4 regions of the Bacteroides ovatus genome follow, and region 1 is predicted to be linked to each of the others. Evidence: riboswitches for the same ligand, from Rfam matches in the RefSeq annotation. Region 1 holds a riboswitch; each other region holds the start of a gene.
The links. Region 1 has a riboswitch for cobalamin ahead of Bovatus_RS10510 (TonB-dependent receptor). Riboswitches for the same ligand answer to the same signal wherever they lie in the genome.
Positions count from the first base shown of each region.

Region 2: it holds a riboswitch for cobalamin, as region 1 does, so the genes downstream of both, accC (acetyl-CoA carboxylase biotin carboxylase subunit) here and Bovatus_RS10510 (TonB-dependent receptor) in region 1, are expected to answer to the same signal.
Region 3: it holds a riboswitch for cobalamin, as region 1 does, so the genes downstream of both, Bovatus_RS09640 (anaerobic ribonucleoside triphosphate reductase) here and Bovatus_RS10510 (TonB-dependent receptor) in region 1, are expected to answer to the same signal.
Region 4: it holds a riboswitch for cobalamin, as region 1 does, so the genes downstream of both, Bovatus_RS07680 (TonB-dependent receptor plug domain-containing protein) here and Bovatus_RS10510 (TonB-dependent receptor) in region 1, are expected to answer to the same signal.

Region 1 is NZ_CP012938.1:2,639,483-2,643,833, forward strand. It holds gene Bovatus_RS10505 (putative transporter) at 1-1,421, shown strand, start outside; cobalamin riboswitch at 1,554-1,771, shown strand; gene Bovatus_RS10510 (TonB-dependent receptor) at 1,909-3,972, shown strand; gene Bovatus_RS10515 (DUF5074 domain-containing protein) at 3,969-4,351, shown strand, end outside.
Region 2 is NZ_CP012938.1:2,364,987-2,369,337, forward strand. It holds gene Bovatus_RS09435 (hypothetical protein) at 1-433, shown strand, start outside; gene pncB (nicotinate phosphoribosyltransferase) at 603-1,778, shown strand; gene Bovatus_RS09445 (thioredoxin family protein) at 1,916-2,239, opposite strand; cobalamin riboswitch at 2,410-2,613, shown strand; gene accC (acetyl-CoA carboxylase biotin carboxylase subunit) at 2,746-4,260, shown strand; gene Bovatus_RS09455 (acyl-CoA carboxylase biotin carboxyl carrier protein subunit) at 4,283-4,351, shown strand, end outside.
Region 3 is NZ_CP012938.1:2,410,865-2,415,215, forward strand. It holds gene Bovatus_RS09640 (anaerobic ribonucleoside triphosphate reductase) at 1-2,199, opposite strand, end outside; cobalamin riboswitch at 2,240-2,427, opposite strand; gene Bovatus_RS09645 (Rpn family recombination-promoting nuclease/putative transposase) at 2,715-3,551, opposite strand; gene Bovatus_RS09650 (HU family DNA-binding protein) at 4,051-4,351, opposite strand, start outside.
Region 4 is NZ_CP012938.1:1,887,959-1,892,309, forward strand. It holds gene Bovatus_RS07670 (sensor histidine kinase) at 1-598, shown strand, start outside; gene Bovatus_RS07675 (DUF5106 domain-containing protein) at 757-1,701, shown strand; cobalamin riboswitch at 2,364-2,563, shown strand; gene Bovatus_RS07680 (TonB-dependent receptor plug domain-containing protein) at 2,747-4,351, shown strand, end outside.

The DNA.
Region 1 (4,351 bases):
TAGGACCCGGCTTTTTTTCAGCATTCAAAAAGGGGGGCTTTACCCTGAATATGCTAGCTATGCTCGTAGTAGTATTAGGAGTAACCATTACTATTATCCTGCACTTCACCACCGGAACTCCGATTACCACAATGGTAGGTATTTTGTCCGGAGCCGTCACCAATACTCCGGGGCTGGGAGCCGCACAACAGGCCAACAGTGATTTGAATGGCATAGATGCTCCCGAAATTGCTTTAGGATATGCTGTCAGCTATCCGCTGGGTGTAGTAGGTATCATCCTTTCCCTGCTTGCTTTGAAATATCTCCTTCGCATCAATACTGCTCAAGAAGAAAAAGAAGCAGAAGTCGGTCTGGGACATCTCCAGGAACTTACCGTACGCCCTATCTCCATTGAAGTGAGAAACGAATCGGTAGATGGCATCAGGATTAAAGAACTCCGCCCGTTACTGAACCGTAAGTTTGTCATTTCCCGCATCAAACACCGCGAGGGTGGAGAAACCGAATTGGTCAATTCCGAAACAATTCTACATGTAGGGGATATCATATTAGTGATCTCTACCCCGATTGACGTGGAAGCAATTACTGTATTCTTCGGAAAGGAAATCAAAATGGAATGGGAACAACTGAACAAAGAGCTCATTTCACGCCGTATCCTGATTACTAAACCGGAATTGAACGGGAAAACGCTTTCACAACTCAAAATCAGAAATAACTTCGGAGCAAACATCACCCGCGTCAATCGTTCGGGAGTAGACTTGGTAGCCTCTCCACAATTACAGTTACAAATGGGAGACCGTGTCACCATTGTAGGTTCCGAACTGGCTGTTGCCCATGCAGAGAAAGTACTTGGCAACTCCATGAAACGCTTAAATCATCCGAACCTGATTCCTATCTTTATAGGTATCGCTTTAGGATGTATTCTGGGAAGTCTTCCTTTCGCATTTCCCGGAATTCCGCAACCTGTGAAACTAGGATTGGCAGGCGGTCCGCTCATCGTTTCTATCCTGATTAGCCGTTTCGGTCCGAAATACAAGCTGATTACTTATACCACCATGAGTGCCAACCTGATGCTTCGTGAAATCGGTATTTCCATCTTCCTCGCTTGCGTAGGTTTAGGAGCAGGCGAAGGCTTTGTAGACACAGTCATTCATGGCGGAGGATATATATGGGTAGGCTACGGAGTAATCATAACCATCCTGCCACTTCTGATTACGGGATTGATAGGACGGTATTATTGCAAGCTGAATTATTTCACGCTTATCGGAGTTCTGGCTGGTTCTACCACCAATCCGCCGGCATTGGCTTACTCCAATGACCTGACCTCCTGTGATGCGCCTGCCGTCGGCTACGCTACGGTGTATCCGCTCACCATGTTTCTGCGAGTATTGACGGCACAAATATTGATTCTGTCGTTGGGATAACATATTAATATATCCTTTTTCCATCCAATTGATTATTAACAAATGGGGAAAACAGAATCAGATGCCGGAATATTTGTTATTGGTCAGTGGGATATTTTTTTAGAATAAAACAAACTAATTAATAAAAACTTTCTAACTTTGTGCCATTAAGGTTTCCTTAAACAACTTTTGCGTTGTTAAGGAATGAAAAGGGAATGCCGTGTAAACCGGCAACAGAACCTGCTGCTGTAAATCTCCGCTCCTTGTAATCAGAGAGCAAAATTGCAACACGAAAGTCACTGGATAGTTTATCTGGGAAGGCGTTGCAAAATGGGATGAGTCAGAAGACCTGCCTTGATGCTCTGATTTACACCTGCGGGATTTCGGGTAGTAGTCAAATAGAAAATAAGCAATTATCTTTTATTTGGTATAATAGCTATATGTCCGTTTGTGTAGATTGAATTCAGATCTGAACAAACGGATTTTTTATACCTATAAAATAAAAGACATGCTTTCTATTCAAGTCCATTCATACAATAAGCATTGTATCCATTTACGGTGGATATTATGTTTGATTCTATCTCTATTTACCACAGTACCAGCCATTTCCCAGTCCAGGGTTCGGCATCAGACTTCTCTGTCTGATACACTTCTCAAACTCAAAGAAGTTACTATCTACAGCAACCGGATGCAAAAAAAGATGTCTCCTGTACAGATTCTGTCCGGCAAAGAACTTGAGAAGCTAAATGTTTACTCCGTCGCCGATGCTTTACGCTACTTTTCCGGAGTACAGATAAAAGATTACGGAGGTATTGGAGGACTAAAAACCGTCAATATACGAAGTATGGGCAGTCATCATGTCGGAGTATTCTACGATGGTATTGAATTAGGAAATGCGCAAAATGGAGTCGTCGATCTAGGCCGTTTTTCATTAGATAATATGGAAGTCATTTCACTATATAATGGTCAAAAAAGTGCCATCTTCCAACCTGCCAAAGATTATAGTTCCGCAAGTGCCATATATATGCAGACACGAAAACCCCTATTCAAAGGGGAAAAGAAAAACAACCTGAACATCGGGGTGAAAGGCGGTTCATTCTCTACCATCAATCCGTCACTACTTTGGGAACATCGTTTCAACGAACGAATAAGCAGTTCCATCAGTACGGAGTATATGTATACATCAGGACGATATAAATTCACATACGCCAAGAAAGATGGTTACGACACAACAGCTGTTCGTCAAAATGGAGACGTAAGAATGTTACGTTTGGAGAATGCATTCTTCGGAAAAATCCCCAAAGGAGAATGGAAAGCCAAAGCATACCTATACAATTCAGAACGAGGATACCCCGGAGCTGCGGTAAGAGAAGAGCCGGGTAAGTTTCGCCATCAGGACCGGCAGTGGGATACCAATCTGTTTGTGCAAGGCTCTTTTCAAAACTATTTTAAGCCTTGGTACAGTCTGCTAGCCAACGGAAAATATGCTTATGACTATCTCCACTATTTATCCGATCCCAGACTGGATGTCACCACCATGTACGTAGACAATTACTACCGACAGCAAGAAATCTATGCTTCGGCCGCCCATTTATTCACCATCTATCCCTGGTGGAGTATGTCATTATCCAACGATTTCCAATGGAATACATTACGGGCCGATCTCATAGATTTTGTCTATCCAACCCGTAATACAATCCTGACTTCTGCTGCCACGTCCTTTGACTTCAACCGCCTCATGTTGCAGGCGAGCCTGTTATATACTCATGTCGACGACAATACACGTACCAAAGGAGCCAATGCAGGCACCAAAAACAAATACACTCCGTCTGTCATAGCCACCTGGCAACCATTGACCAAGCTCCCTCTGAATGTACGAGCCTTTTATAAGAAAGTCTTTCGCATGCCAACTCTCAATGATTTGTATTATACTTTTATAGGCAATAAGGACTTAAAACCAGAATATACCACCCAATACGATGTGGGTATCACTTTCTCTCACACCTGGAATAACCATTGGCTGAAAAGCCTGGACTTACAAATAGATGGTTACTATAGTGAAGTAGATGATAAAATCATTGCCATGCCTACCTCCAACCAGTTCCGTTGGACTATGATTAATCTCGGACATGTGGAAATTCGGGGATTAGACGCAGCCATACGAGGAGAATGGGGCTTCGGAAAGGTGGAACTTAGCACTCTCTTCAATTACACCTATCAAAAGGCACAGGATTTTACCGATCCTACCAGTGAATGGTATGGAGGCCAGATTCCTTATATACCTTGGCATGGAGGTTCCATCATCCTCAATGGAAGTTACCAAACATGGTCCTGTAACTATAGTTTCATTTATACAGGTGAACGTTATGAAGCAGTCGCCAATATCCCGGAGAACTACGCACAGCCCTGGTATACCCACGATTTTTCCCTATCCAAAACTTTTCAATGGGGGAAAACGGGAATACGTGTAACGGCAGAAATTAATAATATCTTCAATCAGCAATATGAAGTAGTGCAATGCTATCCTATGCCCGGTACAAGTTTTAAAATCAAATTAAACGTCATGTTATGAGAATATCTGTTCTATCCATCATTATCTGTTTTGTTCTTCTATCGACTTCTTGTCGCGAAGATGAACGCATTATTCCGTCAACTCCCAACCAAGTTACTCCCGGAGTAAACGGTACCTCTGTCAAAGGTTTCTTTCTACTCAATGAAGGAAATATGGGAAGCAACAAGGCTACCCTTGATTACTTTGATTACGAAACCGGTATCTATCATAAGAATATCTATGCGGAACGGAACCCGGGAGTCGTACAAGAATTGGGGGATGTGGGAAATGATATCCAAATCTATGGAAATAAGTTATATGCCATCATCAACTGTTCTCATTTCGTAGAAGTGATGAATGTAGAAACAGCAAAACACATCACGCAAATTTCCATACCTAA
Region 2 (4,351 bases), 270 kb from region 1:
CGGGACAGGTTTTTCTATGAATCAGCCTTCTTACACGCCTTTCAACTGGCAAATCGTCAGTCACTACCACATCAGTCAACGGTTTGCCATCGGTGCGGGTAGCGGACTTTCTGTTTATGAAAAACTACTCATTCCGCTTTATGCCAGTGCGCAATTTTATATAACGAAGCCCAGGAGACTGACTCCTTATCTGGAATGTCATATCGGTGGGTCTTTTGCCACAGACAGAGAAGCAAACGGAGGCTTTTACCTCTCTCCTTCCATCGGTGCACAATTTAAGGTCAACCGGAAATTTAAACTGAATTTGATGGCAGGTTATGAACTCCAGAAACTGGAACGGACAAAGAAACAGGAAGATCCGTATTTCCATACGACGTTTAAGGAAGAATTGTCGCACCATTCCATTACGCTGAAAATCGGCTTGACTTATTGAGGTAAGTATAATAAGAGATAAGGAATTTGCCATTGCAAACAGAATATATATTCAGATCCTGGCTTTATTCCCCTCGAATAAAAAAAGGCATAATTATTAATGATTAAGTCGTTATATTATTCAACAAATACTAACTTTACGACGTTATAAAATATAAAGAGCGAACGAAATGATTGTTAAGACATTACTAGATACCGATCTTTATAAGTTTACCACATCGTATGCTTATATCAAACTGTTTCCCTATGCAATGGGCACGTTTAGTTTCAACGACCGGAATGAAACTCAATATACCAAAGATTTCCTGAAGGCACTCAAGGCAGAGATCAAGAATCTTAGTCAGTTGAGGTTTACGGAAGAGGAGCTGGAATATATGACGAAAAACTGCAGATTCCTTCCGAGAGTCTACTGGGAGTGGTTGTCTTCTTTTCGTTTCGATCCGAATAAGATTGATATTCATCTGGATGAAGCTTGTCATCTCCACATCGAAGTGACTGACTTGCTTTATAAAGTGACTTTATACGAAGTGCCTTTGCTCGCTATTGTCTCCGAAATCAAAAACCGTTTCTTTGGCAATGTAGCAGACATGAACGAGATTCTTTGCAAGCTGTCGGAGAAAATAGAATTGTCGAATCAACATCAGCTTCGCTTTTCAGAGTTCGGCACACGGAGAAGATTCTCCATTGATGTGCAGGAAACGGTTATCAAGAAGCTGAACGAAACAGCGCAATATTGCACCGGAACTTCCAACTGTAACTTTGCAATGAAATATGGAATGAAAATGATGGGAACTCATCCACATGAATGGTTTATGTTTCATGGAGCACAGTTCGGATATAAACATGCCAACTATATGGCACTCGAAAACTGGGTGAATGTTTATGACGGTGATTTAGGTATCGCACTTTCCGATACATATACTTCCGGCATCTTCCTTAGCAACCTTAGCCGTAAACAAGCCAAACTTTTCGATGGAGTGCGGTGTGATTCCGGCAATGAATTTGAGTTTATCGATAAGCTGGTTGCCCGCTACAAAGAGTTGGGAATCGACGCGACAACCAAAACCATCGTATTCAGCAATGCCCTAGACTTTACAAAAGCATTGGATATTCAAGAATACTGCAAAAACAAAATCCGCTGCTCTTTCGGGATCGGTACCAATCTCACCAACGATACCGGGTTCGAACCTTCGAACATCGTGATGAAACTGACACAATGTAAGATGAATGTCAATCAGGAATGGAGGGAATGTATCAAACTGTCTGATGATGAAGGAAAACATACCGGCAGCCTTGAAGAGGTACAGGCTTGCCTGTATGAGTTACGACTCAACAGAAAGCAATAAAAATAAAGAAAAGCAGGAAGTACCTCACCGGAGAATACTTTCTGCTTTTCTTTATGCATATTAGAAGTATGCCAGACAAAGACATACCAGCATAGAATCAGCTACGCATATCATTGTAACAAACTATGCAATAATCGTCAGGATTTGAATCCTTTCACTGCTCTTTCCAATCTTTCCAAAGGTAATTCGCCGGATTGTCTCCAGAGCTGTTGTCCTTTTCTAAAAAGAATAAAGGTAGGAGTCGACTCAACTGTATAGAAATCTGTAAGGGCAGGTTCCTGATCGATGTCTACCAATACCACTTCCAATGTTCCTTCCATCAGTTTCTTAAATTCTTCAACAACCGGTTTCATACGTTGGCAATGAGGACACCACGTTGCATAAAACTCTGCCATTACCCAATCACCGTTAGCCAGTTTCTCCTGATTTCTTTCTTCACGAGCTATTTTCTTTTCTTTCATACGAATATCTCCTTTTAATTAATTACTATCAACCTAACAATATCAGGAGAAATATAGTTTAGAAAAGTAGCAAGGTTATACACTAATTAAAGAATCCTTATTTAAAGACAAGCATTGCACAAAAATGAAACTTTCGTGCAAAAAAGGAACATCTTATTTAATATTTATTTATCTTTGCCCCCCGAAATGGTTCAGAATCCGTATCCAACGGACGACGATTAATAGGGAATCGGGTGTAAGTCCCGAACAGTCCCGCTGCTGTGAAGCTCTGTTCAATGTCTTATAATTGAACTAATTTAACGCCACTGATGTTAATCGGGAAGGCAAATAAGACAAGAGTCAGTCAGAAGACCTGCCATTTTGTGTAAGACGCTCCCCTCCTCGTGGGTTAGGAGAAAGAGCATCACTTGTTAAGCCCCAAATCAAAAAAATACTGTTTTTCGTCGGGTGGAGTATGTCCATTAGATGGGAAGACATTAATAAGTATGTACTTAATTGAAAAAAGTATGATAAAAAAAATCTTAGTAGCCAATCGCGGTGAAATTGCCGTAAGGGTGATGCGCTCCTGCCGGGAGATGGAGATAACGAGTATCGCTATCTTCTCCGAAGCAGATCGGACCGCGAAGCATGTGCTTTATGCAGACGAAGCTTATTGCGTAGGGCCGGCAGCATCCAAAGAGAGTTATCTGAATATAGAAAAAATCATCGAAGTGGCGAAAGCAGCTCATGCGGACGCCATCCATCCGGGTTACGGCTTCTTGTCCGAGAATGCTACCTTCGCCCGTCGATGTCAGGAAGAAGGAATCATCTTTATCGGACCTAATCCGGAAACAATGGAAGCCATGGGGGATAAAATTGCTGCCCGTATCAAAATGATCGAGGCGGGAGTACCCGTTGTTCCCGGCACACAAGACAATTTGAAAAGTGTGGAAGAAGCCATAGAACTTTGCAATAAGATCGGATACCCGGTGATGCTGAAAGCTTCTATGGGCGGTGGTGGAAAGGGTATGCGCCTCATCCACAGTGCCGAAGAAGTGGAAGAAGCTTATACTACTGCCAAGAGCGAATCGTTGTCTTCCTTTGGCGACGACACGGTTTATCTGGAGAAGTTCGTTGAAGAGCCTCATCATATCGAGTTCCAGATTCTTGGTGACAAGCATGGAAATGTCATTCATCTATGCGAACGCGAATGTTCCGTGCAACGCCGTAACCAGAAAATCGTAGAAGAGACTCCTTCGGTTTTCGTCACTCCCGAACTACGGAAAGATATGGGTGAAAAGGCGGTAGCTGCGGCTAAAGCGGTGAACTACATCGGTGCGGGTACTATCGAATTTCTTGTTGACAAACACCGCAACTATTATTTCCTTGAGATGAACACCCGTTTACAGGTGGAGCATCCGATTACGGAAGAAGTGATTGGGGTAGATTTGGTAAAAGAGCAGATTAAAGTTGCCGACGGACAAGTGCTTCAACTGAAACAAGAGGATATCCGGCAACGCGGGCACGCTATCGAATGTCGTATCTGTGCCGAAGACACTGAAATGAATTTCATGCCAAGTCCGGGTATCATCAAACAGATTACAGAGCCGAACAGTATCGGTGTGCGTATTGACAGTTATGTGTACGAGGGATATGAAATTCCAATCTACTACGACCCGATGATCGGTAAACTGATTGTATGGGCTACCAACCGCGAATACGCTATCGAGCGGATGCGCCGCGTACTCCACGAATATAAGTTGACCGGTGTGAAAAACAACATCAGCTATCTGCGTGCCATCATGGACACTCCCGATTTCGTGGAAGGTCACTATGATACAGGATTCATCACCAAGAACGGCGAATATCTGCAACAACGCATCATGCGCACCAGCGAACATTCCGAAAATATTGCTTTGATTGCCGCCTATATGGACTACTTGATGAACCTCGAAGAGAACAACAGCGGTATGGCTACCGACAACCGTCCTATCAGCAAATGGAAAGAGTTCGGACTGCACAAGGGAGTGTTGAGAATCTAATTTTAACAAAGAGAATTCAATTATGGAAATTCATATAGGAAACCGTGTGGCCGAAGTAGAGTTGGTCAGCAAGGAAGATAACAAGGTGGTG
Region 3 (4,351 bases), 230 kb from region 1:
GCCAATCCCCTCGTCGTGCATCACTTTCACAATCTTGGCGATGGCACGTACATTCTTCTGTGCTTCACCGTCCAGTTCTACATACGTGATATGTCCGCCGCGCGTAATGGCGTGGAACGGAGCTTCACGCTTGATTTTCTCAACGATGCTGATCGGTTCTTTCACGTCTACGTGAAAAGAGTTGACATAATAGTCGCGGTCTGTCACTCCGGGGATTTTTCCATATTTCCGACGATCCATTTTAGTGAAACGTCCCGAAAGTCCTTCGGCAGGAGTAGCCAGAACGGAGTAGTTCAGGTTATATTTCTCTTTATATTCGTTTACCACTTTATTCATTTCCATCACCGCTTCATACAGCGTGTCCCATGCTTTCTGGTTGTGGCCGTGACCTTGTCCGTAGAGAGCCACCATCGCGTTGTGTCCGCCGATAAATCCGATACCCAGCGTACCGCTGCGCAATGCATCACCCACCTGTTCATTCGGGTTCAGCTCACCGCCGCCTTTCCACACATTATTTCCCATCATGAACGGGAACTGACGTGCCAGGGCCGTACGCTGATACTGATAACGCTCGTAAAGCTGATCGGCTACAAGCACGGACATTTGGTGTACGGATTCGATGAAAATTTCTTTTGCCTTCTGTTCAATGGCATCCTTGTTGCGTTCATCCTCTATCAGGTTTTCCGCCTTGATGCGGGCTTCAATCGCCAGTCTCGGCATATTCAGCGTAGTGAATGAAAGATTGCCACGACCTAAAGAAGATTTTTCTCCTGCCACGTTTTCAAAGACACGGGTGCGACAACCCATCGTCGCCAATTCGTAGATGTAACGTTTCGGATCGTCCGCTCTCCATTTCTCGTTCTGATTGAAAGGTGCGTCGAGGAACATGAAGTTCGGGAACAATGCTTTCGCCGTAGTCTGGCAAGCCTTCAACAACAAGTCGAAGTTGGGAGCCTCGTAACGGTCGGTCATTGCCTCTTCGATATTTTCCGCTTTCATTGCTTTCTCAAAGTCTTTTTCCGAGTAAGAAACTCCGTCTTTCACCTTGAAAATCTGGATCGGGAATACAGGCACCTCACCTCTTGTACCCAATCCTTCAATGGTAGCTTTCAGCAATTCTTCGATCACCATGCGGCCTTCGGCAGAAGTGTCCGTACCGTAGTTGATGGAGCTGAATACCACCTGATTACCGCCACGTGAATGCATCGTGTTCAGGTTGTGGATAAATCCTTCCATGGCCTGATGGGTATCTTTGCGAGTCTGCTGATAAGCTTTCTCAACGATACGGGCAAGGTGTTCCTTATCTATAATAATCTGTAAAGCCACCAAAGCAATGCGCAATGTTTCGCGTTCGGCTTCAGTAGTCTTGATAGACGGAAGATATTCTTTAATCAATGTGCGGATGGATTTCTCATCGGCCTGATTTCCGTTTTCCATGGCGACATAGAAATTGATGAACGATGCCAGATGCTTGCGGAAAGATTTGGCCACACCTTTTGCCATGAAGAAATCGAAAGCAGGAATTGCCTGTCCGCCATGCTGCTCATTCTGATTCGTCTGGAAAATAATAGTAGCCAACGTAGCATAACTCTGGATGCTTTGCGGGGTACGGATACTACCGTTCTTGGTGCGAAAACCACGTTCAAAGAGGTCATCCATATCATATTGGATACAGGTCGTCGTCTTTGTCGGATAATAATCCAAGTCGTGAATGTGAATATCTCCCAACTGGTGCGCTTCGGCAAAACGTTTCGGCAACAGGTATTTATACGTATAATCTTTGGTTACTTCGGAAGCGAACGTCATCATCTGTCCGGCAGGCGTGTGACTGCTCATGTTGGCATTGCTCAAGTTGACATCGTTCTTGTCGATAGCAACGATGCCGTCCATCACTTGCTTCATCTGGGTTTTCTTATCGCGCTCCGTATTCCGCCATTCGCGATAAATAATATATTTCTTCGCTACTTCCGGGCGTACTTTCATCAACGACTTTTCTACTAAATCCTGAATCTCTTCTACGGTAATAGTAGGAGTAGTAAACTGACTGATTACGTTCATAGTGATGTCAGCCACCAACTGCTGCTCATCCTGAATACCTGTTGCACTGAATGCTTTACTAATTGCATTCTTGATCTTACTGATAGAGAAATCTTCTCTCTTACCATCACGTTTGATGATACAAATTTCCGCGTAGTTCATAACTTTAACTCCCGAAAGTTTAAATTTAAAATATTGATAACTAAAAGAAAAAGTTCCGGCAGGTCTTCTGACTTATCCCTCCCTCGCAACACCTTCCCACACCGACATCGATGCAGTGGCTTATTGTGCGGATTCTTAGAGAATTACAGCAGCGGGTACTGTCGCCGATTTACACAGCGTTCCCTCATTGACTAAACCTCTTTTAGCTCCGAAACCAGATACAAAGATAGAAGATAATCTAATAGCTTGGTTAGCTTTTAACATTAAATTTCGGGAAACATTTCTTTCTCGCTGATACAGAAAGTTTTCCAAAACGGAAAACTTTTTTCTGATTTTAACGTGGATAATATTCCAATTCCGTTTATTTCACCCAAAAGACATATATAGTTTTTAGCTACTTCACTCTTAGCGAAAAAAGAATGTGTTAAAAGTCTCCACAACTATCTTTTGCTTCATAAGTTACAGACTATTTTTCACTTTCGACCAAACCTTTCTTTCCGATAAAATGAAAGAAATTATAATTTTTCGATTTCTTCTTTCGAAAGCCCGGTAGATTTTATGATAATATCGTCAGCCACTCCTAATTCTTTCAAATTACGAGCTGTTTCTTCTTTACCTTTTTGCAAGCCTTTCTGCACCCCCTTCTGTTCAGCAAAGTCCAACGTATTAAAATAATCGTTATAAACTTTCCATTCTTCTTCATACCGGGCTCTTTCCTCCTGGGTCATATTTGCTTTGGAAGCCAACTTTTCAAGTCGCTCGAAGACGGCCTTGCGAGCCTTGAAAGGCATCCGGTCAAGTGTATCCATATGCTTTAGTATATAAATCCAGCGTTCAAAATCATTTTCACATTCATCCTCCTCTTTGTTGAAGTTCGGCAGTTCGATAAAAATCTGCCGGAACTTGTTGCTGAAGAGCTTCCCCGTATCCCTGTCAGAAAGAACGATATCCGTTCTGATTTTAGAGGGCATATCCTTGTCCATCACGAAATTCATGAAGAACACTCCGTACACGGCATCCAATTGAAAGTTCCAAACTCCCCTTTTCGCCTGCTGCGTAATGGCCCTAGAAAGATAGAAGAGGGCACGATCTTTAAAGTAAGGCTGTTCCCGGTTCTGCATTTCTACGATAATACGTTCACCGGTATCGGTTACGCAATAGATGTCGTAGATAAGACCTCGTTCTGTTTTTACTTCCGGCTGCTGTTCACTGTTAAGGAACTGAATGTCGGTAATCACATGCTCTCCTACGAGCAAATCGTTCAAGAAGTCGATTAACAACTCCTTTTCTACCTCTCTGCCGAATAAAAACTTAAAGCCAAAATCGGTAAAGGGATTGATAAATCTTCCCATTATATGCTGTGTCTCAATTACAAAACAAAGATAGAGTTTTTTTGTTGAATACGGTCAAGAATAGAAAAAAATAAATGGGTACAAAAAAAGAAGCTGCCTCATTCATCGGGAGACAGCTTCTTCATTTGAACCTTGAGCCTTACTTTACTTTCACTTTATGAGTTGCTCCACGTTTGTTACCGGTTCCGTGAGCTATGTGCGGGCGGCACGTTTCGTTTTTTTTCAGGATCATTTTTTTACACGTACACTAATCTTTTTCCGTCTTACTGCTTCTCCGATGACGGAACCGCAGAACAGCCTCAAGAATGTCTAACAACTTTTCCAGTAATAATTTCATTCGCTTTTCTATTAAGGTTGATAATCTATTTTATATCGGTCGAAGTGCAACCATCAGCTATACCCGATTCGCGGCTACTGATAAGTCTATCAATAAGCTTTAGTTTGCCTGACAAACTTATCAGTTAATCCCTACGGATTCAGCTGCCAGCTGCACTTCCGGTCAAGCGGCCGGGTCCGGCGCTTCTCCTCCTCCGCCACCGGGTTCGTCGCCGTCATCCGGGTCTTTGTCAACGACATCGTCGGCCACAAACGAACCCGCTACATCCTTGATGTGCACAAACTCCACTCCGGTGGTCAATGCGCGGGTAGCACTTCCGTTAGCGGCACGGGTGTATTCAGGGGTAAACTGACAACGCAATGAAGTGATCTGCGAACTGCTGACTTTACTCTCCAACTCCACTCCTTTTCCTCCTGCTTTGGCAATCATTGTAAATGTTCCCAAGCCTTCGAGGCGCACCGTG
Region 4 (4,351 bases), 750 kb from region 1:
CAGCAATGAAAATATTCCACGCGAGAAGATCAACGTATTCCTCGAACGTTGTTATGCACAAAGCAACCGTTTAAGTCGGTTATTACGCGACATCTCCGTACTCACCCGCATGGATGAAGCCGCCAACATGATCGACATGGAACGGGTAGACATCAGTGTGTTGGTAGGTAACATCATCAACGAAGTATCGTTGGAGCTTGACGAAAAACATATTACAGTCGTCAACTCCTTAAAGAAGAGTATACAAATCAAAGGAAATTACTCACTACTTTATTCCATCTTCCGTAATCTAATGGACAATGCCATCGCATACGCCGGAAGTAATATCCAGATCAATATCAACTGTTTCCGTGAAGATGAGAATTTCTACTATTTCAGCTTTGCCGACACAGGTATTGGAGTATCTCCCGAACATCTGAATCGTCTCTTCGAACGTTTCTACCGGGTAGACAAAGGTCGTTCACGGAAAGTAGGTGGAACAGGACTGGGACTAGCTATTGTGAAGAATGCCGTCATCATCCACGGTGGCAGCATCTCCGCCAAGAACAATCAGGGAGGCGGGCTGGAATTTGTATTTACATTGGCAAAGGAGAAGTAAAATCAGGAGTTATCCTGCAAAACTTGTCTAATCAAAAAAAACTAACAGAAGAGAACGCAGCAAAATAAAAGGAAGAAAAATTCTTTGAATAAAGTAGAAAGGACATTATCTTTGTCACCAATGTAATCTACATAAGTTCAATGTAATAATTGTTAGTTATGAAAACAAACATCCATATTCTTCCAGCTATATGCATCCTTTGCCTTTGTGCCTGCAAAAGCGGCAACGCTTCCAGTCTGAACAAAAATGATGTAAGACAAGACACCATTAAAACCTTTACATTGCCTGCCATCCCCCCAATGATGACAGCCCCGGAACAACGGGCAGACTTTCTGGTAAAACACTATTGGGATAACGTCAACTTCGCCGACACTAATTACATCCACCACCCCGAAGTGACCGAACAAGCTTGGGCGGATTATTGTGACATACTGAATCACGTCCCGTTGGAAACTGCACAAGAAGCCATGCGGAAAACAATCGAACAAACGAATGTAGACAAAAAAGTATTCACCTACATCACCGACCTGGCGGATAAATATTTATACGACCCCAACTCCCCCATGCGTAACGAAGAATTCTATATTCCCGTATTAGACGCCATGTTAGCTTCTCCCTTGTTAGAGGAAATTGAGAAAGTACGTCCTAAAGCCCGCCGGGAATTAGCACAGAAAAACCGTATCGGAACCAAAGCCCTGAACTTCAGCTACACATTAGCTTCCGGCGCACAAGGCTCCCTCTATCAACAGCAAGCCGACTATATCCTCCTATTCATCAACAACCCCGGCTGTCATGCCTGCACAGAAACAATAGATGCCCTGAAAAACGCACCTATCATCAACCGACTTTTGGGACAAAAGAAACTAACAGTCCTCTCTATCTACCCTGACGAAGAGTTGGACGAATGGAGAAAACACCTGAATGAATTCCCCAAAGAATGGATCAACGGATACGACAAGAAATTTGCCATCAAAGAACAACAACTATATGATTTGAAGGCTATCCCCACCCTCTACCTTTTAAACAAGGAAAAGACCGTGCTCCTAAAAGATGCCACCGCACAAGCTATCGAAGAACACCTAACTAATATTGAATTAAAGTAAAAACGGTGCAGAAATGAACTAATTTATTTCTCACTGATTGTAGCTATTCCCTTTATGTGCTATAATTATTCCGGAGTTATACTAAATATAATCACTCTGGATACATATATTTATTCGTCGGACTATAGTCCGACGTAAAGTTGACTATAGTCTTTCTTTCGAAGCACTATAGTCCAACGAAAGGTAGACTATAGTTCGACGAATTAATATATGCATATAGAGATATTATTTTCTACAGAATTGGAATGTAAATTTAGTACTTGAATTCCTTGTCTAAAACATTTGATTCATATCGGTGCAGTAAGGAACAAAATAGGTGGATACCGCTGCATCCACCTATAAAAAACTACCAATTATGTTTCAATAAATCTGTTTCATACGTCCAACGTTGGACATAGACAAGGATACTTTTTAAAAGCTAATCTTATGTCAAAGGCGGGCAACTCAATACCCGTCTCTAAAATCCGCTAATTTGGTAAATTTTGTAATAAGTGGCAGTCTCATTTACAAAAATACAAAAAATATCGAAGAAAACAAGTAAGAAGCAACAAATAATCGGTCCTTGCACGGCTCCTCCAATCTCGTTCTTTTTGGTTCTTTTTTTTCGTATCAAGACGAAAGAAAAAGAACATCCCCCAACTTGGAAAAAACAAATAAACTCCCTATCTTTGTCGCGCATTGGTTTGCGACTCCCATGCGGGGGAAGCAATTAAAAGGGAATCAGGTGTAAATCCTGAACAGTCCCGCTGCTGTAAGTTCCATGCATGTTACAAGCAATTCACTCATTGCCACTGGAGACTAATCTGGGAAGGCGTTTGTAACAGGAATAAGTCAGAAGACCTACCATGCAATTATGTTTCACTGCTTTCGAGGAAAAAGCGTTGAGTCTAATGAACCGGACAAGTCGTCTATCATTTCATTCATCACTCTAATTCAGAGAAAGTGTGTTAAAACGAATAAACTCTGCCAAGTTTATTTATGCGTGTCCGGTCGAAGGGATTTCGCCCGGACACTTTTAAATAGCAACAGACAGAAAAAGAACTAAATGAAAGAGAGAACATTTAAGAAAATGATCTTTGCAGTATTTTACTGCCAATTCTTATCCATACCACTTTTTGCACAACAGCAAAAGGTAGATACGACACATACATATTCTATTCCTGAAATAACAGTATCAGATATCTATCAGACTCGCGAAGTACGTTCTACCGCTCCCCTGCAAGTATTCTCCAAAGACGCCCTGAAAAACCTGCACGCCCTGCAAGTATCCGACGCAGTGAAACACTTTGCCGGAGTGACCGTAAAAGACTACGGAGGTATTGGCGGACTAAAAACTGTATCCATACGAAGCCTGGGAGCACAACATACCGCTGTTGGCTATGACGGGATCACCCTAACCGATTGCCAAACGGGACAAATCGACATCGGGCGTTTCTCACTTGATAACGTAGACAGACTTTCTCTAAACAACGGACAAAGCGATAACATCTTCCAACCTGCCCGCTTCTTTGCGTCAGCAGGCATCTTGAATATCCAGACACTTACTCCACAGTTCACAAAAGACAAAAAAACCAACATAGCAGGAGCTTTCAAAACAGGTTCCTGGGGATTAGTCAATCCCTCCCTCCTGCTGGAACAACAATTCAATAAAACATGGAGCATGTCAGTCAATGGCGAATGGATGTCTTCTGACGGACATTATCCATATACACTGCGCTATGGAAGTGCAGAAGGAGATCTGTCCTCACGTGAGAAACGGAAGAATACAGACGTACAAACATTCCGTGCTGAAGCCGGACTTTACGGTAACTTCTCCGATAAAGAACAATGGCGGTTGAAAGCCTATTACTTCCAATCCTCCCGGGGACTACCCAAAGCTACCACTTTCTACAACGACCATTCTACCCAACACCTGTGGGATAAAAACACTTTCATACAAAGTCAATACAAGAAAGAATTCAGCCAACAATGGGTATTCCAAACCTCTGCCAAGTGGAATTGGAGCTATCAACGTTACCTAGACCCCGATACAAAGAACTCATTAAAGAAAACAGAAAACAGCTACTACCAGCAAGAATATTACCTTTCCGCTTCTGTACTATACAGACTGTTGAGCAACCTCTCATTCTCTCTTTCCACCGACGGAAGCATCAACACCATGAACGCCGATCTAAACAACTTTGTACACCCCACGCGCTATTCATGGCTAACGGCATTCGCCGGCAAATACGTGAATGACTGGTTAACAATCTCCGCATCCGCATTAGCAACCATTATCAATGAAGATGTAAAGAAAGGCGGCAGTGCCGGCAATCACCGTAAATTAACCCCTTATGTAAGTGCTGCATTCAAACCTTTTCATAATGAAGAATTCCGTGTACGCTTCTTCTATAAAGACATTTTCCGTCTGGCAAGTTTCAACGACTTATATTACGAAGAAGTAGGAAACACACAACTAAAGCCGGAAAAAGCCAAACAATACAACATCGGACTGACATACAACAAAAATGTATGCTCGTTCCTACCCTATTTGTCAGCAACCATCGACGCTTATTATAATAAGGTAACAGATAAAATCATCGCTTATCCTACCAAGAACCTTGCAGTATGGAGCATGAAAAACCTGGGACAAGTTGACATCAAAGGTATT